Linked DNA regions of Haloactinomyces albus. Each later gene encodes a partner of the first gene's protein in a complex. Links are inferred from orthologs where the notes say so. Each region holds a gene or a part of one and is shown on either strand. Other genes may lie near its edges.

Evidence for each region.
Region 2: the proteins of secY (region 1) and secA are in contact, whole or in part, in a crystal structure (PDB 3DIN), measured with the Thermotoga maritima proteins. The link is inferred for Haloactinomyces albus from one-to-one orthologs. Residues at the interface, in WP_004081795.1 of Thermotoga maritima: Glu108, Gly109, Glu110, Glu111, Ala236, Glu237, Arg238, Arg239, Ile240, Thr241, Ile242, Gln243, Tyr244, Ala245, Arg246, Arg247, Val248, Thr249, Gly250, Arg251, Arg252, Val253, Tyr254, Gly256, Ala257, Ser258, Thr259, Tyr260, Leu261, Pro262; in WP_004082002.1 of Thermotoga maritima: Glu261, Ala262, Arg263, Lys300, Ala301, Arg302, Thr303, Ile304, Ile305, Leu323, Tyr324, Asp325, Pro326, Val329, Ser330, Tyr333, Ile336, Lys340, Phe345, Val349, Glu363, Phe364, Tyr374, Ser375, Gly376, Gly377, Glu393, Ile395, Thr482, Ser483.

The regions. Positions count from the first base shown.
Region 1 is NZ_JAVDXW010000001.1:2,801,744-2,815,839, forward strand. The notes cover bases 9,894-12,856. They hold secY (preprotein translocase subunit SecY), read left to right. Parts: upstream 9,894-10,699; coding sequence 10,700-12,013; downstream 12,014-12,856. Other genes in these bases: rplO (50S ribosomal protein L15), read left to right, coding at 9,894-10,323; JOF55_RS13335 (adenylate kinase), read left to right, coding at 12,271-12,819; map (type I methionyl aminopeptidase), read left to right, coding at 12,841-12,856. Outside these bases: rpsJ (30S ribosomal protein S10), read left to right, coding at 148-453; rplC (50S ribosomal protein L3), read left to right, coding at 502-1,152; rplD (50S ribosomal protein L4), read left to right, coding at 1,152-1,838; rplW (50S ribosomal protein L23), read left to right, coding at 1,835-2,134; rplB (50S ribosomal protein L2), read left to right, coding at 2,181-3,017; rpsS (30S ribosomal protein S19), read left to right, coding at 3,036-3,317; rplV (50S ribosomal protein L22), read left to right, coding at 3,391-3,819; rpsC (30S ribosomal protein S3), read left to right, coding at 3,819-4,760; rplP (50S ribosomal protein L16), read left to right, coding at 4,764-5,183; rpmC (50S ribosomal protein L29), read left to right, coding at 5,183-5,425; rpsQ (30S ribosomal protein S17), read left to right, coding at 5,422-5,721; rplN (50S ribosomal protein L14), read left to right, coding at 5,905-6,273; rplX (50S ribosomal protein L24), read left to right, coding at 6,273-6,587; rplE (50S ribosomal protein L5), read left to right, coding at 6,592-7,155; JOF55_RS13295 (type Z 30S ribosomal protein S14), read left to right, coding at 7,198-7,383; rpsH (30S ribosomal protein S8), read left to right, coding at 7,644-8,042; and 7 more genes. UniProt on the Escherichia coli protein: The central subunit of the protein translocation channel SecYEG. Consists of two halves formed by TMs 1-5 and 6-10.
Region 2 is NZ_JAVDXW010000001.1:1,545,055-1,559,679, reverse strand. Bases 4,022-7,513 are described here. They hold secA (preprotein translocase subunit SecA), read left to right. Parts: upstream 4,022-4,412; coding sequence 4,413-7,313; downstream 7,314-7,513. Other genes in these bases: JOF55_RS07250 (Rv3235 family protein), read right to left, coding at 7,356-7,513; hpf (ribosome hibernation-promoting factor, HPF/YfiA family), read left to right, coding at 4,022-4,111. Also shown: MtrAB system histidine kinase MtrB, read left to right, coding at 1-378; JOF55_RS07270 (LpqB family beta-propeller domain-containing protein), read left to right, coding at 375-2,105; JOF55_RS07265 (ComF family protein), read left to right, coding at 2,172-2,951; more of hpf, read left to right, coding at 3,371-4,021; more of JOF55_RS07250, read right to left, coding at 7,514-7,709; JOF55_RS07245 (HAD-IA family hydrolase), read left to right, coding at 8,049-8,465; JOF55_RS07225 (TrmH family RNA methyltransferase), read right to left, coding at 14,222-14,625. UniProt on the Escherichia coli protein: Required for protein export, interacts with the SecYEG preprotein conducting channel.

The DNA.
Region 1 (14,096 bases):
GCGGACCGCGGGCTGTGTCCTGCGCCCGGCTTCCATGCGATTCCCACCCGTGAGGTGTGGGTACGCAGCGGTGTGCCGGGGCGCGTTTCGGGCACCCGCACCGCGCTAGGTACTAGCGGCACGAGACTAGAGGAACGGCAAGCCACTATGGCGGGACAAAAGATCCGCATCCGGCTCAAGGCCTACGACCACGAGGCGATCGACGCGTCCGCACGCAAGATCGTCGAGACCGTGACGCGCACCGGCGCTTCGGTCGTCGGGCCGGTGCCGCTGCCCACCGAGAAGAACGTCTACTGCGTCATCCGCTCTCCGCACAAGTACAAGGATTCGCGGGAGCACTTCGAGATGCGGACGCACAAGCGGCTCATCGACATCGTCGAACCGACGCCCAAGACGGTGGACGCACTCATGCGCATCGACCTGCCGGCAAGCGTCGACGTGAACATCCAGTGAGCGTGCGGCACTTCGGTTCATTGACAGGCGGCGGAGAGAACGAGACTCATGTCTGACAAGCAGATCAAGGGGATTCTGGGCACCAAGCTCGGCATGACCCAGGTCTTCGACGATCAGAACCGGGTGGTCCCGGTGACGGTCGTGCAGGCCGGGCCGAACGTGGTCACCCAGGTCCGCACTCAGGACAACGACGGCTATTCGGCCGTGCAGCTGGCGTTCGGCGCCATCGACCCGCGCAAGGTGAACAAGCCGCGCAGTGGTCAGTTCGCGAAGGCCGGTGTCACGCCGCGCCGCCACATCGTCGAGCTGCGCACCTCGGATGCCGACTCCTACGAGCTCGGCCAGGAACTCACCGCCGAGCTCTTCGAGTCGGGTGCGCTGGTCGACGTGGTCGGTACGAGCAAGGGCAAGGGTTTCGCGGGCACCATCAAGCGCCACGGTTTCTCCCGGCAGGGCATGAGCCACGGTACGCAAGCAGTGCACCGCAAGCCCGGCTCGATCGGTGGGTGCGCCACACCGGGCCATGTGTTCAAGGGCATGAAGATGCCCGGTCGGATGGGCAACAACCGCGTGACCACCCAGAACCTCAAGGTGCACCAGGTCGAGAACGACTCCGGCCTGTTGCTGATCAAGGGCGCCGTTCCGGGCCCCAAGGGCGGTCTGGTGCTGGTCAAGAGCGCTGTGAAGGGTGGTGCGTGATGGCAGCCACGCTCGATGTCCGTACCCCGGACGGCAGTACGGACGGCCATGTCGAACTGCCTGCCGAGCTTTTCGACGCGAAGGCGAACATTCCGCTGATGCACCAGGTCGTGGTGGCCCAGTTGGCCGCCGCGCGTCAGGGCACGCACGCAACCAAGACTCGCGGTGCTGTCGCAGGCGGAAGCAAGAAGCCGTACCGGCAGAAGGGCACCGGTAACGCCCGGCAGGGCTCGACCCGCGCCCCGCAGTTCGTCGGCGGTGGCACGGTGCACGGTCCGGCTCCGCGGGACTACTCGCAGCGGACCCCGAAGAAGATGAAGGCGGCGGCGCTGCGCGGAGCCCTGTCGGACCGTGCCCGGGCCGAGCAGCTCCACGTGGTGACCGAGGTGGTGACCGGCGAGCAGCCGTCCACCAAGGCGGCCAAGGCCACACTGCGTGCGCTGACCGATGCCAAGCGCGTCCTGGTGGTGCTCAACCGCACCGAGGAGCGTGCCTGGCTGAGCCTGCGCAACCTGCCGAACGTGCACATCATCGACCCCGGCCAGTTGAACACCTACGACGTGCTCGTCAACGACGACATCGTGTTCAGCAAGGAGGCGTTCGAGCGCTTCATCGCCGGCCCGTCGAAGGGTCGTTCGGCCAAGGCCGTCGCGACCTCCGGTGAGGCTGAGGAGGCAGACCAGTGATCCCCGACCCGCGAGACATCATCATCGCGCCGGTGATTTCCGAGAAGAGCTACGGGCTGCTTTCGGAGAACCAGTACACGTTCCTGGTCCGTCCCGGCACGAACAAGACCGAGATCAAGATCGCGATCGAGAAGATCTTCGGCGTACAGGTCACCAACGTCAACACGATCAATCGTCAGGGCAAGCGCAAGCGCACCCGCACCGGGTACGGCAAGCGCAAGGACACCAAGCGGGCGATCGTCACGCTGTCCGCCGAGAGCAAGCCGATCGAGATCTTCGGTGGTATGGCGGCCTGAGCCGGGCGCAGGCGAAAAGCCGATGGAAGACTAGGACTGCGTAGAGATGGGCATTCGCAAGCACAAGCCGACGACGGCGGGCCGTCGCGGTTCCAGCGGGTCGGACTTCTCCGAGGTCACCCGCTCACATCCGGAGAAGTCGCTGGTTCGGCCGCTGCACGGCCACGGCGGCCGGAACGCGCACGGCAGGATCACCACGCGGCACCAGGGTGGCGGCCACAAGCGGGCCTACCGCGTGATCGACTTCCGCCGTAACGACAAGGACGGTGTGCCCGCCAAGGTCGCGCACATCGAGTACGACCCGAACCGCAGTGCACGGATCGCACTGCTGCACTACCTCGACGGGGAGAAGCGCTACATCATCGCACCGGACAAGGTCCGGCAGGGTGATCGCGTGGAGAGCGGCGTCCGTGCCGACATCAAGCCGGGCAACAACCTCCCGATGCGCAACATCCCCACCGGCACGGTGGTGCACGCGATCGAGTTGCGTCCGGGCGGCGGCGCGAAGATCGCGCGCTCGGCCGGTGCCCGGGTCCAGCTGGTGGCCAAGGACGGTCCGAACGCCCAGTTGCGGATGCCTTCGGGTGAGATCCGCAATGTGGACGTGCGCTGCCGGGCCACGGTTGGTGAGGTCGGAAACTCCGAGCACTCCAACATCAGCTGGGGCAAGGCGGGCCGGATGCGCTGGAAGGGCAAGCGCCCGACCGTGCGCGGTGTCGTGATGAACCCGATCGACCACCCCCACGGTGGTGGTGAGGGCAGGACCTCCGGTGGGCGTCATCCGGTCAACCCGAAGGGTAAGCCCGAGGGCCGGAGCCGCCGTAGCAAGCCCAGTGACAAGCTCATCGTTCGTCGCCGGCGCACCGGTAAGAAGAAGCGCTGAGCAGGGAGGTAAGAGCACATGCCACGCAGCCTGAAGAAGGGTCCGTTCGTGGACGACCACCTGCTCAAGAAGGTGGACGCGCTGAACGAGGCGAACAAGAAGTCGGTGATCAAGACCTGGTCGCGCCGGTCGACGGTCATCCCGGACATGCTCAACCACACCATCGCCGTGCACGACGGCCGCAAGCACGTGCCGGTGTTCATCAGCGAGAACATGGTCGGGCACAAGCTCGGCGAGTTTGCCCCGACCCGCACCTTCAAGGGTCACGTGAAGGACGACCGGAAGTCGCGCCGCCGGTGAGCGGGTCTGTGACACGAACGAGCCGGGCCATGCGGGAAGAGATTCCCGCAGCCCGGGGCAAAGGGGTAGCAGGATGACAGCCCGTACCGACGACAGTGCCGCGGAGGAATCGCCGCGTGCAGTGGCGCGGGCCCGCTACGTCCGCGTGGCGCCGATGAAGGCGCGTCGCGTGGTCGAGCTCATCAAGGGCCGTAGCGCCAGCGAAGCCCTGGACGTGCTCAAGTTCGCGCCGCAGACCGCGAGCGGTCCGGTGTCGAAGGTGCTCGCCAGTGCGATGGCCAATGCGGAGAACAACCGCTCGCTCGACCCGGAGACCCTGTGGGTGCACCGGGCCTACGTGGACGAGGGTCCGACGCTGAAGCGCTTCCGGCCGCGCGCGCAGGGTCGCGCGTACCGGATTCGCAAGCGGACCAGTCACATCACGGTCGAGGTCGAGTCGCGCCAGCCCAAATCGGCAGGCAAGTCTCGCAAGAGCAGTAGCCAGAAGGGGAGTGCCCGGTAGTGGGTCAGAAGATCAACCCGCACGGCTTCCGGCTCGGCATCACCACGGACTGGAAGTCGCGCTGGTACGCCGACAAGCAGTATTCGGAGTACGTCGCGGAAGACGTCAAGATCCGCAAGCGGCTCTCTCGCGGGATGGAGCGCGCAGGCATCTCCAAGGTGGAGATCGAGCGCACCCGCGAGCGAGTCCGGGTGGATATTCACACCGCCCGGCCGGGCATCGTGATCGGTCGGCGTGGTGCCGAGGCGGATCGCCTGCGCGGTTCACTGGAGAAGCTGACCGGCAAGCAGGTCCAGCTCAACATTCTCGAGGTCAAGAACTCGGAGACGGACGCCCAGCTCGTGGCCCAGGGCATCGCGGAGCAGCTTTCCAACCGCGTGTCCTTCCGGCGTGCGATGCGCAAGGGCATGCAGTCGGCCATGCGGTCGCAGCAGGTCAAGGGTATCCGTGTCCAGTGCGGTGGCCGTCTCGGCGGTGCCGAGATGTCCCGCTCGGAGTTCTACCGCGAGGGCCAGGTGCCGCTGCACACGCTGCGTGCGGACATGGACTACGGCTTCTTCGAGGCCCGGACCACCTTCGGCCGGATCGGTGTGAAGGTCTGGATCTACAAGGGTGAGCTGGTCGGCGGCCTGAAGCAGAAGCAGCAGGAGTCCGAGGTTCGCGCGCCGCGCGGCGAAGGTGGCGGCGGTGGTCAGCGCGAGGGTGGCCGAGGTGGTCGCTCGGAGCGCGGTGGCCGGCGCCGTTCGGGTGCCTCCGGTACCACGGCGACGGGGACCGAGGCCGGTCGTGCCGCAGGCAAGTCCGGCAAGGGTGCCAAGTCCGCGGAGAGCGCCGGTGGCTCGGCCGAGAGCTCGCAGCAGGAGCAGACCGCCGGTGATGCGGCCGTCGGCAATGCTCCGGCTGTCAGCGAGCCCCACGCTGATGAGAAGACGGAGGGCTGAGACGTGCTCGTCCCACGCAAGGTCAGGTGGCGCAAGGCCCACGCACCGAAGCGCAAGGGCTTCGCCAAGGGCGGCACCCAGATCAACTTCGGTGAATACGGCATTCAGGCCCTCGAGCAGGGCTATGTGACGAACCGGCAGATCGAGTCGGCTCGTATCGCGATCACCCGGCATGTGAAACGTGGCGGCAAGGTGTGGATCAACATCTTCCCGGATCGTCCGCTGACGAAGAAGCCCGCCGAAACCCGCATGGGTTCCGGTAAGGGTTCGCCGGAGTACTGGGTCGCCAACGTCAAGCCGGGCCGGGTCATGTTCGAGTTGAACTACCCGAACCAGAAGATCGCGCTCGAGGCGTTGACGCGTGCGGTCCACAAGCTCCCGATGAAGTGCAAGATCGTGTCCCGCGAGGGTGGTGACTTCTGATGAGCGCGGGTGTCACCGCTTCCGAGCTCCGGGAGTTGAACAACGAGGAGCTCGTGTCACGTCTGAAGGAGTCGAAGGAGGAGTTGTTCAACCTCCGATTCCAGATGGCGACCGGACAGCTGGAGAACAACCGCCGGTTGCGCGTCGTGCGCAAGGACATCGCCCGGCTTTACACCATCATGCGCGAGCGTGAGCTGGGCCTGACGGTGTCCCCTGACGGCGCCGAGGAGGGCGCGGCATGAGCGAAACAGTTGCTGAGGGCTCTGTCACAGAAGGACAGGGCGAGAACCGGAACTACCGCAAGGTCCGGGAGGGTTACGTCGTCTCGTCCAAGATGGACAAGACGATCGTGGTTTCCCTGCAGGACCGCAAGAAGCACGCGCTGTACGGCAAGATCATGCGGCAGACCACCAAGGTCAAGGCGCACGACGAGGCCAATACCGCGGGTGTTGGTGACCGGGTACTGCTGATGGAGACCCGGCCGCTGTCGGCGACGAAGCGCTGGCGGCTGGTCGAGGTCGTGGAGAAGGCCAAGTAATGCGGACCACCTGCGGAGCGGTCCTCCGCAGGTGGCCACATTTGGCATCCGACCTCCCGGAAGTAGTGCTGGGAGGTGTGGAGACGCAAGTCTCCACACGGCCGCGCACGTCAGGTCGGAAATCTGGCGTGCCAGAGTGTTCTTCGCGCGAGAAAGCGCGAAAACTTAGGGTCAGGAGTCGACGTGATCCAGCAGGAGTCGCGACTGCGTGTCGCCGACAACACCGGGGCCAAGGAGATCCTCACGATCCGGGTACTCGGTGGTTCCGGTCGGCGTTACGCAGGTGTCGGTGACATCGTGACGGCGACGGTGAAGGAAGCCATCCCCGCCGCAGGTGTCAAGAGGGGCGATGTGGTCAAGGCCGTCATCGTCCGGCAGAAGAAGGAGAAGCGTCGTCCGGACGGTTCCTACATCCGGTTCGACGAGAATGCCGCGGTGCTGATCAAGCCCGGTGGCGATCCGCGAGGGACCCGCATCTTCGGGCCCGTCGGCCGCGAGCTGCGTGACAGGAAGTTCATGAAGATCATCTCGCTCGCGCCGGAGGTGCTGTGATGAAGGTGAAAAAGGGCGACACGGTCGTCGTGATCTCCGGTAAGGACAAGGGCGCCAGGGGCAAGGTCATCCAGGCCTTCCCGCAGCGGGACCGCGTCCTGGTCGAGGGTGTCAATCGGATCAAGAAGCACACGAAGGTCTCGCGGACCGAGCGTGGTGCGCAGTCCGGTGGCATCGTGACGCAGGAGGCGCCGATCCACGTCAGCAATGTGATGGTGGCGGACTCGGACGGCAAGCCCACCCGTATCGGCTATCGCACGGGCGAGGACGGCAAGAAGGTGCGTATTTCTCGCCGCAACGGTAAGGACATCTGAACTCATGACCACTGCTGAGAAGATCGTCCCCCGGCTGAAGACCCGCTACCGTGACGAGGTCATTCCGGCCCTCAACGAGGAGTTCTCCTACTCCAATCCGATGTTGGTGCCCGGTGTGACCAAGGTCGTGGTCAACATGGGTGTGGGCGATGCCGCGCGGGACAGCAAACTGATCGAGGGCGCCGTTCGCGACCTGGCGACCATCACCGGTCAGAAGCCCGAGGTTCGCAAGGCTCGCAAGTCCATCGCTCAATTCAAGGTGCGCGAGGGGATGCCGATCGGCGCCCGCGTGACCCTGCGTGGCGACCGGATGTGGGAGTTCCTCGATCGCCTGGTGAGCATTTCGCTGCCGCGCATCCGGGATTTCCGGGGATTGTCGCCGAACCAGTTCGACGGCAACGGCAACTACACGTTCGGCCTCAACGAGCAGTCGATGTTCCACGAGATCAACCAGGATGCGATCGATCGCCCGCGTGGCATGGACATCACCGTCGTGACCACGGCCGCCACCAACGCGGAGGGCAGGGTGCTGTTGCGGCATCTGGGCTTCCCGTTCAAGGAGCAGTGACCGTGGCCACCGCTGAGGATCGAAGCAAGGAGAACTGAGCCGATGGCCAAAAAGGCACTGATCAACAAGGCCGCGCGCAAGCCGAAGTTCCGGGTTCGCAGCTACACCCGTTGCCAGCGTTGCGGACGCCCGCGCTCGGTGCTCCGCAAGTTCGGGCTGTGCCGGATCTGCTTCCGCGAGATGGCCCATGCCGGTGAGCTTCCGGGCGTGAGCAAGTCCTCGTGGTGAAGCCTCATCCGACGAGTTCTGCCTGGTGACAGGTAGTCTCGGGGGAGTTCACCGGGACAAGCCCCGCGCTGGTACGCGAACAAGCTTGATACGCGGACACGCCGATGTACGAGCAGTCCGCGAACAATCCGGCTCGCCTGCGGGCGGGCAATGACCCCGACTTCGTTCAGGCCAGGGTCCAGACCTCACGTGTGGCCGTGTTTCGGCACGGCGTCGTCGGGACCCACCGGAACCGGACGAGAAAGGTTGACAAGGTCACCATGACGATGACCGATCCGATCGCAGACATGTTGACGCGTCTGCGGAACGGGAGTCGCGCCTACCACGACGAGATCGTGATGCCGCACTCCAAGCTCAAGGCGAATATTGCCGACATCCTGCAGCGCGAGGGCTACGTTTCCGGTTCGTGGACGCAGGCAGGCGAGAAGGGCAAGAACCTGGTCGTCGAGCTCAAGTACGGCCCGAACCGCGAGAAGAGCATGACCGGCCTGCGCCGGGTGTCCAAGCCGGGCCTGCGCGTGTACGCCAAGTCCACGAACCTGCCGAAGGTGCTCGGCGGACTGGGTATCGCGATCATTTCGACGTCGGGCGGTCTGCTGACCGACAAGCAGGCCATGAAGAAGGGCGTGGGCGGGGAAGTTCTCGCCTACGTCTGGTGAAGAAGGAGGAACGGTTATGTCGCGCATCGGAGTGTTGCCGATCACCGTGCCCTCCGGCGTCGAGGTGACGATCGACGGCCAGATGGTCACGGCCAAGGGCCCGAAGGGCACTCTGCAGCAGCAAATCACCGAGCCCATCACGGTCGAGCGGGACTCGGACGGAACCATCCAGGTTCAGCGCCCCGACGACGAGCGCCGGAGCCGCGCACTGCACGGACTGTCGCGCAGCCTGGTGAACAACATGGTGGTCGGCGTCAGCCAGGGCTACCAGCGGGATCTCGAAATCCAGGGCGTCGGTTACCGGGTGCAGCTCAAGGGGGCCAATCTCGAGTTCGCTCTCGGCTACAGCCACCCGGTTGTGATGGAGCCGCCGCAGGGTATCGAGTTCGCCACGGACGGCCCCTCGAAACTGTCGGTCAAGGGTATCGACAAGCAGCAGGTCGGCGAGGTTGCCGCCAAGATCCGCAAGCTGCGCCGTCCCGACCCGTACAAGGGCAAGGGTGTGCGCTACGCGGGCGAGAAGATCCGCACCAAGGTCGGGAAGACGGGTAAGTGACCATGAGCGAGACCACCACAGGTACGAAGCGCAAGCCGGTGGGCAAGGGCATCGCGACCGTGCGTCGTCAAGCCCGTGCCAACCGTCAGACCCGGATTCGCAAGAAGATCAGCGGCACCCCCGAGCGGCCGCGGCTTGCCGTCTCGCGGTCCTCGCGACACATTGTTGCGCAGATCATCGACGACACGGTCGGCCACACGCTGGCGGCGGCCTCCACCCTGGAGGCGGAGTTCCGCACGTTCGAGGGCAACAAGACGAACAAGGCCACTCGGGTCGGAGAGCTCGTTGCCGCTCGCGCCAAGGACGCAGGGATCGCCCGGATCGTGTTCGATCGAGGCGGCAATGCCTACCACGGGCGGGTGGCCGCGCTGGCCGATGCCGCTCGTGAGGGCGGTCTGGAGTTCTGACAAGTGCGCAACGACGAGACCATCGCAGCCAAGATCGTGGCAGCCAGTAATGGAAGGGACGCCTGATGCCTGGACGCACTCGGCGTGACGGCGGTTCGGAATCCGGCGGCAAAGACCGCAAGGACCGTCGCGACGGTGGCCGTGGCGGGGCGGCCCAAGAGAAGACCCCGCAGTTCGAACGTGTCGTGACCATCAACCGTGTTGCCAAGGTCGTCAAGGGTGGCCGGCGGTTCAGCTTCACCGCGCTGGTCGTCTGCGGTGACGGCGACGGCATGGTCGGTGTCGGTTACGGCAAGGCCAAGGAAGTGCCCTCGGCGATCGCCAAGGGTGTGGAGGAGGCGAAGAAGAACTTCTTCCGCGTTCCTCGGCTCGCCGGATCGATCCCCCACCCGGTGCAGGGTGAGGATGCCGCCGGTGTCGTGCTGCTCCGTCCGGCCAGTCCCGGTACCGGTGTTATCGCCGGTGGCCCGGTGCGTGCCGTTCTGGAGTGCGCGGGCATCCACGATGTGCTGAGCAAGTCGCTGGGCAGCGACAACGCGCTCAACATCGTGCAGGCCACGGTCTCGGCTCTGAAGCAGTTGCAGCGTCCCGAAGAGGTCGCGGCGCGTCGCGGACTGCCGCTGGAGGATGTCGCTCCGGCTCGTGTGCTGCGTCAGCGCGCAGGGCAGGAGGTGTGAGCTGAGATGAGCCAGTTGAAGATCACGCAGGTGCGCGGCCTGGCCGGCGCCCAGCACCATCAGAAGGCCAGCATGCGCTCGTTGGGTCTGCGCAGGATCCACCAGTCGGTCGTGCGGCCGGATGACCCGAACGTGCGCGGCATGGTCAATTCCGTGCACCACCTGGTGACGGTCGAGGAGGTCGAGTAGGCATGGTCATCAAGATCCACGACCTGCAGCCGGCTCCGGGGTCCAAGCGCGACAAGATCCGTGTCGGTCGCGGCGAGGCCTCGAAGGGCAAGACAGCCGGCCGCGGTACCAAGGGAACGAGGGCGCGGAAGACGGTCTCGCCCCGCTTCGAGGGCGGGCAGATGCCGTTGCAGATGCGGTTGCCGAAGCTGCGCGGCTTCAAAAACCGCAACCGTGTCGAGTACCAGGGCATCAATGTCGGCAAGCTGGTGCAGGCCTTTCCGCAGGGCGGTTCGGTCGGCATCGAGGAGCTGATCGGTGCCGGGTTCGTCAAGAAGGGCGAACTGGTCAAGATTCTCGGTGACGGTGATCCGGAGGGCGTCAAGCTCGACGTGACTGCGGACGCGTTCACCGGCAGCGCCCGGGAGAAGATCACCGCTGCGGGCGGGAGCGTGACCCGACGGGGACGCTGAACAGGGCTTTCGACGGATTGCCCGTGCACGACGGGGCCGCTCGACGATTCGGTCGAGCGGCCCCGTTCGTGTAGCACCCGTCGTGATGTCCCGATGGGCGTGTCGGTCGCCGCATCGGGTGGATATTTTTACCGGTTTTCGCGATCGTGCCGGGTCGAGTGGGCATGTTCGCCTGGCTCGGGGGAGAGTCGCTGCGTACGGACGTGCGGTACGAACGGGTACGTTCGGGTGGCTACGTCGACTCGGTACGGTTGCTGTTAGAGTCCAGGCGGCAGTCCGTGCCGAACGGTGCTGCGACAGCAACGCCAGTTATGCCGACTGCCTCAGTTGGCAATCGAACCCGGCCATGTGGCCGGCTTGCGCACAGGAGGTCTGCGTGCTCGGCGCCTTCCGCTCGGCTCTGGTGACGCCGGACCTGCGCCGCAAGATTCTGTTCACGCTGGGCATCATCGTGCTGTATCGGCTCGGTGCCATGCTCCCGTCGCCGGGGGTGTCGTACCCGAATGTTCAGCAATGCGTGGAACAGACCCGGGACAACAGCGAGAGCATCTACTCGCTGCTGAATTTGTTCAGCGGTGGTGCACTGCTGCAGCTCTCGGTGTTGTCGCTGGGCATTATGCCGTACATCACGGCGAGCATCATCGTTCAACTGTTGCAGGTGGTCATTCCCCGCTTCGAACAGTTGAAGAAGGAGGGCCAGTCCGGGCAGGCCACGCTGACCCAGTACACCCGGTACCTGACGGTCGCGCTCGCGCTCCTGCAGGCGACCGGTATCACCGCTCTCGCCGTGCGCGGACAGCTCTTCCCCGGCTGCACCACCGAGGTCATTCCGGACAACTCGGTGCTGAACCTGTTGGTCATCGTGGTGACGATGACGGCAGGTGCCGCCCTGCTGATGTGGATGGGTGAGCTGATCACCGAGCGGGGGATCGGCAACGGCATGTCGCTGCTGATCTTCACGTCCATCGCGGCCCGGATTCCCTCGCAGGGTGCCAGCATTCTGAGCGGGCAGGGTGGACTCGTCTTCGCCGTCGTCTGCGTATTCGGCCTCGCCATCGTCACCAGCGTCGTGTTCGTCGAACAGGCACAGCGCCGGATCCCCGTGCAGTACGCCAAGCGCATGATCGGCCGCCGGATGTACGGGGGTACCTCCACCTATCTGCCACTGAAGGTCAACCAGGCCGGAATCATCCCGGTGATCTTCGCTTCCTCCCTGCTCTACCTGCCGCAACTGCTGGGGCAGCTCTCCGGTGGGCAGAACACCTGGTGGGCGCGGTTCATCCAGACCTACATCGTTGATCCGTCGAGCTGGGTGCACATCCTGCTGTACATGGCGATGATCATCTTCTTCGCCTACTTCTACGTTTCGATCACGTTCAATCCCGAGGAGCGTGCGGACGAGATGAAGAAGTTCGGCGGGTTCATTCCCGGTATCCGCCCCGGTCGCCCGACGGCCGAATACCTCAGCTTCGTGCTGTCCAGGATCACCCTGCCGGGTGCGCTGTACCTCGGCATCATCGCCGTGCTACCGAGCTTCTTCCTCGGTCTGACCGGCAGCGGACAGGGCGGCATGCAGAGCTTCATGTTCGGTGGCACAGCGGTGTTGATCATGGTCAACGTAGGATTGGACACTGTCAAGCAGGTCGAGAGTCAGCTCACGCAGCGAAACTATGAGGGCTTCCTCCGGTAGTCTCGGGGAAATTCCGGGCAATGGCGCCCGTGCCCCGTCCGGTGCTGTGGCTTGTTGCCCACGCTCCCACGAAGTGGATGGGGGTTACGTTCACCGGAACATCGGCTACGGTGCCGCCCACCTCGTGTCCTGAGTGCGGGATTTCCGCACGGGGACATTCGCAGCGTGTTGTGGCTGGGGATGTGCGATGACAGGTGAGCTTGAAGCGCTCGAACAACGGTGGTGCAAGACCACCAGACGGATTCGGAGGCAGACCCTTGGTGCGATTGGTTCTCGTCGGCCCGCCCGGTGCGGGCAAGGGCACCCAAGCGGCCGTGCTGAGTGAGCAGCTCGCGGTCCCACACATTTCCACCGGTGACCTGTTCCGGGCGAACATCGACAACGAGACCCCCTTGGGGCAGGAAGCGAAGAGCTACCTCGACGCGGGCGAACTCGTGCCGGACAAGGTCACCAACGAGATGGTGCGCCAGCGGCTGTCCGAGTCCGATGCCCGTGCGGGTTTCCTGCTCGACGGCTTCCCGCGCACGACCCCGCAGGCCGACGTTCTCGGCGAGATTCTCGCCGAGAACGGTATGGAGCTGACAGCGGTGATGCAGTTCGACGTGCCACAGGAGGAGCTGGTGCGCCGAATGCTGGACCGAGGGCGTTCGGACGACACCGAGGAGGTCATCCGACGCAGGCTGTCGGTGTACGAATCGGAGACCGCGCCGTTGCTGGAGTACTACCGCGACAAGGTCATCACCATCAACGCGCTCGGCTCGGTCGACGAGATCACTTCACGCGCGCTGGAATCCCTGCGCAAGTGAGTCCGACGGGAAGGTAGTGGAGTGCTGCGGCGAGGTAAGGGCATCGAGCTCAAGACCACCGGTGAAATCGAGGCGATGCGTGCGTCGGGCCTGCTTGTCGCGCGTGCGCTCGCCGAGGTCACCGCGCACGCCAAGCCCGGTGTGAGCACCGGTGAACTCGATGCTGTCGCCGAGCAGGTGATCCGGGATGCGGGGGCGATCCCGTCTTTCAAGGGCTACCACGGTTTCCCGGCGTCGATTTGCACCTCGGTCAACGAGAAGGTGGTGCACGGTATCCCGTCGGAACAGGAGATCCTGGGCGACGGCGACATGGTCTCGGTGGATTGCGGGGCGATCCTGGACGGCTGGCACGGAGACTCCGCCGTGACCCTGCCGATCGGTGAGGTCGGCCCCCGCGAACTGGCCCTGTCCGAGGCGACCAAGCACGCCATGTGGGCGGGTGCGGCCCAGGTCCGTGCGGGCAACCGTCTGACCGACATCTCGCATGCGGTGGAAACCGCGGCACGGGAGTCGATGGACACCGATGGGGTGGACTACGGGCTCATCGCGGAGTACGGCGGGCACGGTATCGGCACCAGGATGCACATGGAGCCGTTCCTGCCGAATCTCGGCAAGCCCGGTAAGGGACCGAAGCTCAAGGTCGGGATGGCTCTCGCGGTGGAGCCGATGCTGACTCTCGGTTCGGCGGAGACAGCGGAGCTCGATGACGACTGGACGGTCGTGACCGTGGACGGCTCCTGCGCCGCGCACTGGGAGCACACGGTGGCCATCACCGAGGACGGCCCCTGGGTGCTCACCGCCGCCGAGGAGTGAGAGCACGCCGGATCGGCTTGTGTGGCGGTGCGGGGTTGAGGTTTTCCCGGAAACTTCAACCCCCCGGTGCAGGGGCGTGCAATTTTGTCGAAAACCGACACGGCCAGCCCTGTTATCCCAGTGGGCGGCGACAGATGTAGTGCATGATCGGCGGGAGATTTCGCCATGTCGTGTGCGTGATTACTTCGTCGAAGGTCGCCTTCAGCCGCCGGTGGAAGCGGCGGCCCCCCGCCGAGTGCTGTGCGGGCAGGTAGGTCAGCGCGGTGAAGGAGCCGTGCGGGGTGAGAACGTGAGCCGCCTGCCGCAGAATGTTCTGCTGGACCTCCTCGGTGAGTAGCGACCACGGGATGCTGCTGATCACGGCATCGACCTTGTCGATGTCCAGCCCGGTGAGCAGTGTATGCAGGTTCTCTGCGTTGCCGTGCACGGTTTCCATCCACGGCTGGTGCCGCCGCAGGTGCTGA
Region 2 (14,625 bases), 1.3 Mb from region 1 along the record:
GGTGAGGCGGAACTGGTGTTCACGCGTTTCTGGCGTGCCGACCCTTCCCGTGACCGCAAGACCGGGGGCACCGGCCTCGGGCTTTCGATCAGCGCCGAGGATGCCCGCTTGCACGGCGGCTGGCTGGATGCCTGGGGCGAGCCGGGGCAGGGCTCCTGCTTCCGACTCACGTTGCCCCGGCACGTCGACGGTGACTTCGCGGACAGCCCGCTGCCCCTGCCCAGCGCTCGCACCATCGCCGCCCCCGACGCATTGCTGGCCACACCGGCAGAACTCCCGGCGGCAGAGGCACTGCCGGAGGAGGATGCCGATACCGAAAGGCCCGATCACGGCCCGGCAAGGTTGTCGGAACGAGGAGCGTGGGAGGAGACGAGATGAGAGTGGGCTCCCGGCGCAGACGGCTGATCGCACTACTGGCGGCCGTGCTGGTTCCGCTGGCCGGCTGCGCCTCGATCCCGACGCGCTCCGATCCGGAGGTCATCAAGCGGGTCGACGAGGACTCCGCCAACACCGGGGTCTCCGCACTCCCCGATGATCTCAGTCCGCTGGAGTTGGTGCGTCACTTCGTCAACGTCGCCGCGCCCGCCAACGACTATGCAGCGACCCGAATGCACTTCACCGAAGCCGCGCGGCAGGCCTGGAAGGCTCCGTCGGAGCTGCTGATCGTCGATGACGTGGACACCGTTCCGTTGCCGGAACCATCCGGTGCGCCGGATGGGGTGCAGCGAGTGGGCCTGCGGGTCAGCAAGGTCGGGCGGTTGAAAACCGATCACTCCTTCGTGCCGAAGCAGGGCGTGTACAAGGCCGATTTCCGAGTCGAACGACAGGCGAACGGCGAGTGGCGGATCGCGAACCCACCGGATGAACTTCTGGTCAGTCGGGGATCTTTCAGCGACAACTACATGACCGCACCGGTCTACTTTCTCGATCACGAGCGCGGCGGTGTGATCCCGGATCTGCGCTACGTGGTGAGCCAGCCGGCCAGCACTCTGCCCACGCGCGTCGTCGAATTCCTGCTGGCGGGTCCCTCGAAGGGCTTCCGCGGCGCGATGGGAACGGCGCTGCCACCGGATGTGGACACCAAGACGAACGTGAGCGAAGCAGGCGACGGTGCGCTGGTGGTCAACTTCAGCGAACTGGGGGACCTGGCCGAGCGGACCAAGCGGCTGATCGCGGCGCAGGTGGTGCTGTCCCTGCAGGGGGTCAGCAACGCGCGGGTGCGACTGCTGGAGGAGGGCACGCCGTTGCTGCCCGGGGAGGGCGCGTTGCGGCCCGCCGATGTCGCCACCTACAAGGCGGACAACAGCGTGCGAGCCGATGTGGCCCCCCTCGCCGTGGTGAACGAGCGACTCATCAAGCTCACTCAGCAGGCTCCCGCGGTTCCCGGCCCCGCCGGTTCCGGTGTGTACGAGGTGATCACGGCCGGGAGGTCGGCGGACGGTTCGAAGCTCGCCACGGTGGTGCGCACCCCCGACGGAAAGGTCGAGATGCGGATCGGGGACTACGGCAAGGCGCTCGCCGCCACCGGAGTGACCGGCAGCTTCATGAGCAGGCCGACGTGGCGCACCAACTCGGAGGTGTGGACCGTTGTCGACGGGCGCAAGGTCGTGCGCATGGTCGGCAACGGTGACGGGACCTGGACGGCACGCACGGTCGACACGAAGCAGTTTCCCGACAAACCCATTACGGATCTACGCCTGTCCCGGGGCGGCACCAGGGTCGCAGCGGTGGTCGGCGGCCGAATCATGGTCGCCGGTGTGCTCGACCGGGGAAGCAAAACCACGCTGAGCTCGCCCACCGCGCTCTCCGGTGGTCCTGCGGAAGCGACCATCAGGGGCATCGGGTGGGTGAGCAACGATTCGCTCGTGGCCATCACCGACAGCAGTTCGGTCCCGGTCGTCGAGGTGACGGTCAACGGACTCACGTGGGATCCCTATGCTTCGGCGAACCTCGTTCAGCCACTCAAGGCCGTGACCGTCGGACCTGGTCAGAAGGTGGTCGTAGCCGATAGCAGCGGACTGTGGCAGGTCGGCGACCAGGGGGATCTGTGGCAGTTGATGCCGGGTCGATTCGGTAGCGGGGCTCTTCCGTTCTACCCGGGATAGTCCTTTTGTGGCCCGCGTGCGCTTGTGGCTTGCGCGTGCTTGGAACAAGCCTGCGGAGATGCTCGCTTGCCGACACGCGCGAGCTCGGCGGTGACCTGCGCGGCAGGTGGGCCGTTCGCGCGCATGCTCGCGGACATGGATGTGATCGGACGCGGGCGGACTGTTCGGCACTCGATCGCGGCACTTGTCGATCTGTTGCTGCCACTGTGCTGTGCGGGATGCGGCGCCGCCGGAAGCGGATGGTGTACGCATTGCCACGGCGAGCTTCGCGGATTGCGGAGGGTGGAGCGGCCGCTGCTCGGGCCGGACCCGCCCGCCTATGCGCTCGGACGATACCGGGGTGCGGCCAGGAGCGCGGTACTCGCCTACAAGGAGTCGGGGCGTCGGGACCTGGCAGTGCCCTTCGGGCACTGTATGGCCGCGGCCCTCGACACCATGGCTTCGGAACTCGGTGCCGGGGAGAGTTCCGTGATGGCGTTCCGGCTGGTTCCGGCGCCATCACGGGTATCGATGTCCCGGCGACGTGGGGGCGCACACATGACGCGGATCGGTCGTTGGGCGGCATCGGCGCTCACCGCGGCCGGACGACCGGTTGCGGTGGCCGACTGCCTGGCCCTGAGTCGGGGGACCCGGGATTCGGTAGGTCTCGGTTCCGCTGAACGAGTTCGGAATCTGTCGGGCCGAGTGTTGCTCCGAACGAGGCGGCTTCCCCCATCGTGTACACCGGTCGTGCTACTCGACGATGTCATCACCACGGGGGCGACCGCTGTGAGTTGCGTGCGGGCGCTGGAATCAGCGGGTGTTCGGGTGGCCGCCGTGCTCGCCCTGACCGCCACGGCTCGTTAGTGCGTCGACGATCGATGTGGCCGTGCCGCCGCACTCCCCGGTCGGCGTCCTTTTCGGCCTGCTCACACGGGGTCCGGGTTCGCAGCGGGAGGAACTTGGAACTTGTGGCATAAGCCATCCGTTATCCGGGTATGAGCAGGACGTACCGCGGAGAGGGAACGCACACTTCCGCACGGTGCTCGCCGAGTCCTCCGGCGCAAGAGGGGAGTGATTACGCTGAGTGTTCCCTTGACGTCGCCCGACTCGGGGGCTGTCGCAAACCTCACCAGCGGACTAACGTCGCTCATGTTCGGGCACATCCGGGCTGCTGAAAGGAGTGCAAGCCAGGTCTCCGGTGCCGGAAGCAAGCCGACAAGTGTTCTCTCCGGCGCCACCGTGACCGCCTCTCACGGAAGCACGCTTAGCAACGGAGGTCGTGAATGGACATCGTCGTCAAGGGCCGCAACGTCGAGGTGCCCACCCACTACCGGGAGCATGTCGGCGAAAAGCTGACCCGGCTTGATCGGTACGACAAGAAGAGCATGCGGGCCGATGTGGAGCTGATCCACGAACGCAACCCACGTCAGGCCAAGAATTGCCAGCGGGTCGAGATCACCTTGAAGGGCCGGGGACCGGCCGTCCGCGCCGAAGCCTGCGCAGCCGACTTCTACGCCGCTCTGGATTCCGCCACGAACAAGCTGGAGACCCGACTGAGTCGCAAGCACGACCGCAGAAAGGTCCACCACGGAAGGCACAGCCCGCGATCCGTGGCAGAGGCGACGGCCGCGATGGCGGATCGTCCCGTGGTGATGGCCAACGGTGCCGAATCCGGGCCGTCCGGAGAACCGCATATGCGAACGGTCCTGCTCGAGGAGCCCGAGCAGGAGACGCCCCGGGGCGAGGTGGCCGCGCAGGAGACGACCCCGCAGGAGACGACCGAGCCCATCGATCGTGATGTCGAGGTTCCCGGCCAGCGCTGGAGTGGCGACGAGAACGAACCCGGACGAATCGTGCGGGAGAAAGAGCACACGGCCAAACCGATGACCGTTGACCAGGCCCTCTACGAAATGGAGCTGGTCGGTCACGATTTCTACCTCTTCGCCGACGCGGACAGCGGCATGGCCAGTGTCGTGTACCGGCGCAGGGGATTCGATTACGGAGTGATCCGATTGGCAGCCTGAATGACGGAGGCAAAACTGCGCCAACAGTGACTCGCGATGCTGTCCCCCGCGTACCGTGGTGCGCGGGGGACAGCATCGTCGGCCGATGTCCGACCGGAGGGCGGCGGTGTTCGTCCGATCACTCACTCGGGGCTGTCCGGGTGGGTGCAGGAATGGCCTCCGACCTCCTGGTCGTTGCACAACGCGGACGTCCCTTCGGATGTGGCGTTCGAGTGAACGGCCGGGTCGGAAGCAGGTTCTAATAAGATGGCGAAAAGCGTCCGTGACGGGCGCGTCACGATCAGCTAGTGAGGTCGACCGGATGGTCCTGTCCCGACTGCTTCGCGCCGGCGAGGGCAAGATGCTCAAGCGTCTGCGTGCCATCGCGGCGCACATCAACAAGCTCGAAGACGACACGGTCGCGCTGTCCGATGCCGAGCTGCGGGCCAAGACCGACGAGTTCAAGCGCAGGCACGGAGAGGGCGAGTCCCTCGACGATCTTCTGCCGGAAGCCTTCGCCGTCGCCAGGGAAGGTGCCAGGCGCACGCTCGGCCAGCGCCATTTCGACGTGCAGCTCATGGGGGGTGCGGCACTGCATCTCGGGCAGATCGCCGAGATGAAAACCGGTGAAGGCAAGACCCTGACTTGCGTGCTGCCCGGTTACCTCAACGCGATCGCGGGCAAGGGCGTACACGTCATCACGGTCAACGACTACCTCGCCAAGCGCGATGCCGACTGGATGGGTCGCGTGCACCGCTTCCTCGGTCTCGAAGTGGGGGCGATCACGGCCGATATGACCCCGGACCAGCGCCGGGACGCCTATCTGGCCGACATCACCTACGGCACGAACAACGAGTTCGGGTTCGACTACCTGCGCGACAACATGGCCTGGAGCCTGACCGAGTGCGTGCAGCGCGGGCACTTCTTCTCGATCGTCGACGAGGTCGACTCGATCCTCATCGACGAGGCTCGTACGCCGCTGATCATCTCCGGCCCGGCCGACCAGTCGTCGCGCTGGTACCAGGAGTTCGCCCGGCTTGCGCCGATGCTCAAGCGCGACGAGCACTACGAGGTCGACGAGCGCAAACGCACTGTCGGCGTCACCGAAGAGGGCGTGGAGGTCATCGAGGACCAGTTGGGGATCGAGAATCTCTACGAGGCGGCCAACACGCCCCTGGTCGGCTACCTCAACAACGCGATCAAGGCCAAGGAGCTGTACCGGCGGGACAAGGACTACATCGTCCGCAACGGCGAGGTCGCCATCGTCGACGAGTTCACCGGCCGCGTCCTGCACGGCCGCCGCTACAACGAGGGTATGCACCAGGCCATCGAGGCCAAGGAAGGTGTGGAGATCCAGGCGGAGAACCAGACGCTGGCCACGATCACGCTGCAGAACTACTTTCGCCTCTACGACAAGCTCGCCGGTATGACCGGTACCGCTCAGACGGAAGCCGCCGAGTTTCAGGCCACCTACAAGCTCGGCGTGGTGACCATTCCCACGAACGAGCCGATGATCCGTGCGGATCAGCCGGACCTGGTCTACAAGAGCGAAGAGGCGAAGTTCGCCGCCGTCGCCGAGGACATCGCCGAAAAGTACCAGCACGGCCAGCCCGTGCTGGTGGGTACCACCAGTGTCGATCGCTCGGAGTACTTGGCGAAGTTGCTGACCAAGCAAGGCGTGCCACACAACGTGCTCAACGCCAAGCACCACGAGTCGGAAGCCGGGATCATCGCCGAGGCCGGGCGTAAGGGTGCGGTCACGGTCGCCACCAATATGGCCGGCCGCGGTACCGACGTCGTGCTCGGTGGCAATGTCGACCACCTCGCCGATGCCGAACTGCGCAGGCGCGGCCTGGATCCGGTGGACAACCGTGAGCAGTACGAGGCGGAATGGCCCTCCGTGGTCGACAAGATCAAGGACCAGGTCGAGGCCGAGGCCGAGGAGGTCAGGCAGGTCGGCGGTCTCTACGTGCTCGGTACCGAGCGGCACGAGTCACGGCGCATCGACAATCAGCTGCGCGGTCGTTCGGGCAGGCAGGGTGACCCCGGTGAGTCGCGGTTCTACCTCTCGCTCGGCGATGAACTGATGCGCCGGTTCAATGCCGCGATGGTCGAGACGGCCATGACCCGTCTCAAGGTGCCGGATGAAGTTCCGATCGAGCACAAGATGGTGACCAGGGCGATCCGCAGCGCGCAGACTCAGGTCGAACAGCAGAACATGGAGGTTCGCAAGAACGTCCTGAAGTACGACGAGGTACTCAATCAGCAGCGGTCGGTGATCTACACCGAACGTCGCCGGGTGCTCGAGGGCGAGGATCTTCGTGAGCAGGTCAAGCACATGCTCGACGATGTGATCGGTGCGTATGTCAAGGGTGCGACCGCCGAGGGGTACTCCGAGGACTGGGATCTCGAGAAGTTGTGGTCGGCACTCAAGACTCTCTACCCGGTGTCGATCGACTGGGAAGACCTTGCCGAGGATGAGGAGGATCTCTCCGATAAGCGGCTGCGCGAGGCGATAGTCGCCGACGCCGAAGCCGCTTACGACCGCAGGGAGGCCGAGGTCGACGGCAAGGTCGGCGATGGTGCGACGCGTGAGCTGGAGCGCCGAGTGGTGCTCAGCGTGCTCGACCGCAAGTGGCGTGAGCACCTTTATGAGATGGATTACCTCAAGGAGGGCATCGGGCTCCGGGCCATGGCGCAGCGTGACCCGCTGATCGAGTATCGGCGCGAGGGATTCGACATGTTCCACGCCATGCTGGAGTCGCTGAAGGAGGAGTCCGTCGGGCTCCTGTTCAACGTCCAGGTGGAGGCAGCCGAACCCGAACCGGCGCCGGAAGAGCCGTCGGTGCCGGTCTCGGTGAGCCGCGCCGACGGAAACGGGCAGGCAACCGACGGACGGTCATCGGCTGGGCAGCCACAGTCGAAATCGACCCGCTCCCGCGGTTCCAGGAGCTCGGCGGGGCCTGCCCTGAGCCAGCTCGGCGGTCTCTCGGCGGACTCCGAGCAACCACCGACGGCCTTGCGCGGTAAGGGCTTGGGGCAACCGGAGAACCAGCGTCTGAACTACTCCGGCCCTGCTGAAAGCGGCGGTGTACAGACCAGCAATGGCTCCGGCAACGGTTCGGAAAATGGCTCCGGCGACGGCGCGGACTCGGCCGGCGGCACCCGACGTGAGCGGCGGGCAGCCGCGCGTGCCGAGGCGAAGAAGAACAAGAAGCGCTGAGCGACAGCCGAGCGACACAAGCCGCTGTTTATGGGGCGGTGCTCAAACGAACGCCAGCATGGTGCAGGACCACTGGGTGCTCTGGCGCTCCAATCGTATGGTCAGGGCCCGTACACGCCGGGTATCGGCGATGACCGCGCAGGCTTCGACCGTGCGTGCGCTGGTCAGGCACGCGTGCACGGACCGCAGGTGATAGACCGGGTCGGCTGTGGACCTACCTCGGACCATTGCCGCGAGGAAGCCGGCGACGGGAGCGGAAACCCAGTGCCGGATCTGGTGCAGCGGCCTTCGCCCCGCGAGTACGTCGAGGAGCCGTCCGACCGTACGGCTTGCGAGGGCGGAGGCCGTACGGTCACCCGGACCGCAGGTCACCGACGATTCGGGCGGCTCGGCCATCGCAGGCCTACTCGGGCACGTGACGGTCCGTGTGATGTGCTCGGTGTCTGTCCGGATCCGAGTGGCCTGGGACATGGGGGTTCCTCCTGTCGATGACGTCTCATGGGCAAGAGGAAGTGGGCGGCTGAATCCGGTCAGTCGAGCGCGATACTCACCTGATCGTGTCAGCTGGAAGTCCTGCGGCGAGTCTGTTCGTCGGGGGTGGCGGCTCGAACCTTCCCGTGGCGGCCCTGCCGGTTCTCGGCAGAACTGCACGCCCCTGTGCCCGGGGAGGAGTGAAGCTTCAGGGAGAACTTCAACCCCACCAAGGCCAACCGGACAGGCCGTAGTCTCGTCCGTGTGGAGCTCAACGGTTTGGTGTTGGATTACGGCGGCGTCATGACCGACCCCGGCGAGGCGATCGATCCTGGTGGGGAGTTCCCCATGGCTTCCGTGGTACGCAGGGCGCGCCACGCCGGTATTCGTACGGCGCTGCTGTCCAATGCCGACACCGGACCGGAGTGGCCGGATCGGTCCGAGTTGTTCGATGTGATCGTGCTCTCCGGTGTGGTGGGTATGGCGAAGCCGGATGTCGAGATCTATCGGCTGACTGCTCGGAAGCTGGGTGTCGCGCCGTACACCTGTGTGTTCGTCGATGATCTCCGCAGCAATGTCTCGGGGGCGGTGGCTACCGGGATGGTCGGCGTGCACCACTCCTCGATCTCGGCGACCATCGCCGAACTGGAAATCCTCTTTCCTGTGTTGGCGCGGTGTTAATGGGGGGTTGTGCTGGTGTTTTGTGGGTTGTGGGGGGTGGGTTGTGGGGGGTGGGTTCGGGGATGTGTAGAGTTTTCGTTGTCAGCACGGAACGAGCCGGTGTGAGTCGGGTCGGGTGTTGGTGGCCGGTTGCTTCCTGGGTTTTTGGGTGGTTTCGGGTGTTTGTTACGGTGAATGGCGGTCCGGCGGGATTGGTTTCCGGTTTGGTTGGGCTGTTTCAGCGGAGCAAGGTTAATATGCGGTGAGCGTGTTGTTGCGGTGCTGGGTTTCCGGTGTGGGAATGTGGCGTGGTGAGAGCTCGGTGGGCCGGTTCGGGTGACCCCCCTTTGGGTGGGTTGCTGGTGGGTTTGCTAGGGTTTTCGGTGCAGCAAGCGGTTATTGCGGGCCTGCCGTGTGGTGGGTGTGTTCTTTGAGAACTCAACAGTGTGCCGATGGTTTTGTGTTTGATGCGGACCGTTTTTTCGGTTTTGTTTTTTTGGGGCATGCCCTGTTGTGGGGTGTGTTTCTGCTGGGGTTGTTGAATGATCCTTTGTTGGAGAGTTTGATCCTGGCTCAGGACGAACGCTGGCGGCGTGCTTAACACATGCAAGTCGAACGCTGAAGCTCTTGTTCGCAGGGGTGGATGAGTGGCGGACGGGTGAGTAACACGTGGGCAATCTGCCCTGTACTTGGGGATAAGCCTTGGAAACGGGGTCTAATACCGGATAGGACATGTCATCGCATGGTGGTGTGTGGAAAGCTCCGGCGGTACGGGATGAGCCCGCGGCCTATCAGCTGGATGGTGCGGTAACGGCGTACCATGGCGACGACGGGTAGCCGGCCTGAGAGGGTGACCGGCCACACTGGGACTGAGATACGGCCCAGACTCCTACGGGAGGCTGCAGTGGGGAATCTTGCGCAATGGGCGAAAGCCTGACGCAGCAACGCCGCGTGGGGGAGGACGGCCTTCGGGTTGTAAACCTCTTTCGGTCCCGACGAAGGTGACGGTAGGGGCAGAAGAAGCGCCGGCTAACTACGTGCCAGCAGCCGCGGTAATACGTAGGGCGCAAGCGTTGTCCGGATTTATTGGGCGTAAAGAGCTCGTAGGCGGTTTGTCGCGTCGGCCGTGAAAACCTGTTGCTTAACGGCAGGCGTGCGGTCGATACGGGCAGACTTGAGTTCGGTAGGGGAGACTGGAATTCCTGGTGTAGCGGTGAAATGCGCAGATATCAGGAGGAACACCGGTGGCGAAGGCGGGTCTCTGGGCCGATACTGACGCTGAGGAGCGAAAGCGTGGGGAGCGAACAGGATTAGATACCCTGGTAGTCCACGCCGTAAACGTTGGGCGCTAGGTGTGGGGACTGTTTCCACGGTGTCCGTGCCGTAGCTAACGCATTAAGCGCCCCGCCTGGGGAGTACGGCCGCAAGGCTAAAACTCAAAGGAATTGACGGGGGCCCGCACAAGCGGCGGAGCATGTGGATTAATTCGATGCAACGCGAAGAACCTTACCTGGGTTTGACATGCCTGGATCGCTCTGGAGACAGGGTTTCCCTTTTTGGGGCCGGTGCACAGGTGGTGCATGGCTGTCGTCAGCTCGTGTCGTGAGATGTTGGGTTAAGTCCCGCAACGAGCGCAACCCTTGTCCTGTGTTGCCAGCAATGCGGTTGGGGACTCGCGGGAGACTGCCGGGGTCAACTCGGAGGAAGGTGGGGATGACGTCAAGTCATCATGCCCCTTATGCCCAGGGCTTCACACATGCTACAATGGCCGGTACAGAGGGTGGCCAACCCGTGAGGGGCAGCGAATCTCTTAAAGCCGGTCTCAGTTCGGATCGGGGTCTGCAACTCGACCCTGTGAAGTCGGAGTCGCTAGTAATCGCAGATCAGCAGTGCTGCGGTGAATACGTTCCCGGGCCTTGTACACACCGCCCGTCACGTCACGAAAGTCGGTAACGCCCGAAGCTCATGGCCCAACCGGTTTGCCGGGGGGAGTGGTCGAAGGTGGGACCGGCGATTGGGACGAAGTCGTAACAAGGTAGCCGTACCGGAAGGTGCGGCTGGATCACCTCCTTTCTAAGGAGCACTGGTACTCGCACATGCCGGCGTGTCCTGTCCCGGTGTGGGCAGGGTGGTGGCCGGGTGTGGGTGCTGCCTGGTGGGTGTGCCCGGATGTGGTGCGCACCGGGTGGTGCTGTCCGAGAGTGTGGAAACGTCGAACATGGAATGCTGCTGGGGCCTGGGTGGTCTCGGTGTCGGTGCACTGTTGGGTTCTGAGGGAACATGCCGCTGGTGCTGCCCCTGGTTGGGGTGGTGGTGGGTGTGTTGCCGTGGTGGTTGTTGTTTGAGAACTGTATAGTGGATGCGAGCATCTTGATACTTGGTGTGTAAGTGTGTAAGGGCGCACGGTGGATGCCTCGGCATCAGGAGCCGATGAAGGACGTGGGAGGCTGCGATAAGCCTCGGGGAGCTGTCAACCGAGCTGTGATCCGAGGGTGTCCGAATGGGGAAACCCGGCCGGAGTGATGTCCGGTCACCGCTGTCTGAATGTATAGGGCAGTGGGAGGGAACGCGGGAAAGTGAAACATCTCAGTACCCGCAGGAAGAGAAAGCAATAGCGATTCCCCGAGTAGTGGCGAGCGAAACGGGATGTGTGGCTAAACCGGGTGCGTGGCAAGCCGGCAGGCGTTGCGTGCTCGGGGTTGTTGGGAGCATCTGGTTGGGGCTGCCGCCTCAGCGGGGAGTGTATGCATGGCCAGCTGAATGCGTTGGAATGCGCAGGCGTAGTGGGTGAGACCCCCGTCGGTGAAAGTGGTGCGTGCTCCCGGGTGTGATCCCGAGTAGCACGGGGTCCGTGGATTCCCGTGTGAATCGGCCAGGACCACCTGGTAAGCCTGAATACTCCTGGTGACCGATAGCGGAGAGTACCGTGAGGGAATGGTGAAAAGTACCCCGAGAGGGGAGTGAAAGAGTCCCTGAAACCGTGTGCCTATAATCCGTCAGAGCCGTTCGCGGTGATGGCGTGCCTTTTGAAGAATGAGCCTGCGAGTTAGTGGTGCGTGGCGAGGTTAACCCGTGGTGGGGAAGCCGGAGCGAAAGCGAGTCCGAACAGGGCGTGGTAGTCGCGTGCTCTAGACCCGAAACCGAGTGATCTACCCATGGCCAGGGTGAAGCCCGGGTAATACCGGGTGGAGGCCCGAACCCACCAGGGTTGAAAACCTGGGGGATGAGCTGTGGGTAGGGGTGAAAGGCCAATCAAACTCGGAGATAGCTGGTTCTCCCCGAAATGCATTGAGGTGCAGCGTCGTGTGTTTCGTCGTGCAGGTAGAGCTACTGGATGGTGGAGGGCCCTGTGTGGGGTACTGACGTCAACCAAACTCCGAATGGCATGGCGTGGATAGCGCGGCAGTGAGTCGGCGGGGGAAAAGCTCCGTCGTCGAGAGGGAAACAGCCCAGAACACCGGCTAAGGCCCCCAAGTGTGTGCTTAGTGGGGAAGGATGTGGGACTGCCCGGACAACCAGGAGGTTGGCTTAGAAGCAGCCATCCTTGAAAGAGTGCGTAATAGCTCACTGGTCGAGTGGTCCTGCGCCGAAAATGTAGCGGGGCTCAAGCACACCGCCGAAGCCGTGTCGCCGTGACTGTGTCATGGTGGGTAGGGGAGCATCGTGTGGACGGTGAAGCGGCGGCGTAAGCCAGTCGTGGAGACCATGCGAGAGAGAATGCGGGCATGAGTAGTGCAAGCAGAGTGAGAATCTCTGCCGCCGGATGACCAAGGGTTCCTGGGCAAGGCTGATCCGCCCAGGGTGAGTCGGAGCCTAAGGCGAGGCCGACAGGCGTAGCCGATGGATAACGGGTTGATATTCCCGTACCCGCCGACGCGCGTCCCATACCGGTGTCGGTGTTCTCGGTGCTATCGGTGCCGGCCTGTTCCGCTGTGCGGGACGGTGTCCGGTGCTCATGGTGGCGAGGCCCGGCGGTCCGGTCAGTGATGGGGTGACGCAGCAGGGTAGCCCATCCCGGGCGATGGTAGTCCCGGGGTAACGGTGTAGGGCGGTGCACAGGCAAATCCGTGCACCGGTGCCTGAGACCGGAGGCCGAGCCCGTGTGGCGAAGTGGGTGATCCCGTACTGCCGAGAAAAGCCTCTAGCGAGTGCGTGGGTGGTCCGTACCCCAAACCAACACAGGTGGTCAGGTAGAGCATACCGAGGCGAGCGAGCGAACCGTGGTCAAGGAACTCGGCAAAATGTCCCCGTAACTTCGGGAGAAGGGGAGCCATGGCCGGTGTAGGAGCGTTGCCTCCGAAGCTGGTGGTGGCCGCAGAGAGTGGGCCCGAGCGACTGTTTACTAAAAACACAGGTCCGTGCGAAGTCGTAAGACGAGGTATACGGACTGACGCCTGCCCGGTGCCGGAACGTTAACAGGACTCGTTAGTGGGTGCGCCCGCGAAGCGGAGAATGGAAGCGCCGGTAAACGGCGGTGGTAACTATAACCATCCTAAGGTAGCGAAATTCCTTGTCGGGTAAGTTCCGACCTGCACGAATGGCGTAACGACTTGGGCGCTGTCTCGACCACGGACTCGACGAAATTGCAATACGAGTAAAGATGCTCGTTACGCGCGGCAGGACGGAAAGACCCCGGGACCTTTACTGTAGCTTGGTATTGGTGTCTGGTTCGGCTTGTGTAGGATAGGTGGGAGACTGGGAAGCTCACACGCCAGTGTGGGTGGAGTCGCTGTTGAAATACCACTCTGGTCGTTGCGGGCGTCTAACCTCGATCCGTGATCCGGATCAGGGACAGTGCCTGGTGGGCAGTTTAACTGGGGCGGTTGCCTCCCAAAGGGTAACGGAGGCGCCCAACGGTCCCCTCAGCCTGGTTGGAAACCAGGTGGCGAGTGCAAGGGCACAAGGGGGCTTGACTGTGAGACCGACGGGTCGAGCAGGTGCGAAAGCAGGGCCTAGTGATCCGGCACTGGCTGGTGGAAGCGGTGTCGCTCAACGGATAAAAGGTACCCCGGGGATAACAGGCTGATCCTGCCCAAGAGTCCATATCGACGGCATGGTTTGGCACCTCGATGTCGGCTCGTCGCATCCTGGGGCTGTAGTCGGTCCCAAGGGTTGGGCTGTTCGCCCATTAAAGCGGCACGCGAGCTGGGTTTAGAACGTCGTGAGACAGTTCGGTCCCTATCCGCCGCGCGCGTTCGGAGACTTGCGAGATGCTGTCCCCAGTACGAGAGGACCGGGACGGACGAACCTCTGGTGTGCCAGTTGTTCCGCCAGGAGCACGGCTGGTTGGCTACGTTCGGCACGGATAACCGCTGAAAGCATCTAAGCGGGAAGCCGTCCTCCAGATGAGGTCTCCCCCCGGCATGACCGGTTAAGGCCCCCACCAGACGAGTGGGTTGATAGGCCGGAGGTGGAAGCCTGGCAACAGGTGCAGCCGACCGGTACTAATCGGCCGAGTGACTTACCCACCCAGGGTGCGCATCCACTATACGGATCTGAAACAACAACCACCCCCATAAACTCCACACACTGGCCATGGGCTAGACTGTGTGGCCAGAACGAGTCGGTGGTCATAGCGGCGGGGACACGCCCGGTCCCATCCCGAACCCGGAAGCTAAGCCCGCCAGCGCCGATGGTACTGCACCCCCACGGGTGTGGGAGAGTAGGACACCGCCGACCCCCAACACAGGTGGAGCCCCCCGATCCGCTCGGGGGGCTCCACCTTTTTCATCCACCCCCAACCAGCACCGACCTGGCTCGAGCCCGACCAGCACCGATCAGTCCCTGCGGCGCCGGAGCATTTCGAAGCAGACCACGGCGGCTGCCGAGGCCACGTTCAACGACTCCACTCCGCCGTGCATGGGAATGGTGATTCTGTCTGCAATGCGTTCGCGTACCTCGCCGGAGAGCCCCGCGGTTTCGCTGCCCAGTACGAAGACTGCGCGGGAACCGAATTCGGCATCGAAAAGACTCTCGGTGGCAGCGGCGTCGAGAGCGAACAGCGGGTAGCCGGCATCGGTGAGTAGCTCTGCGGCCTCCCCGGCGGTGTTGGCGCGCAATACGGGCGCGTGGAAGGCGATTCCTGCGGAGGCCTTCACCACCAGAGGGTCGAGAGCGGCCACACCCCGGTGTGGGAGCACCACTCCGTCGATTCCGGCTGCTGTGGCGGTACGCAGAATCA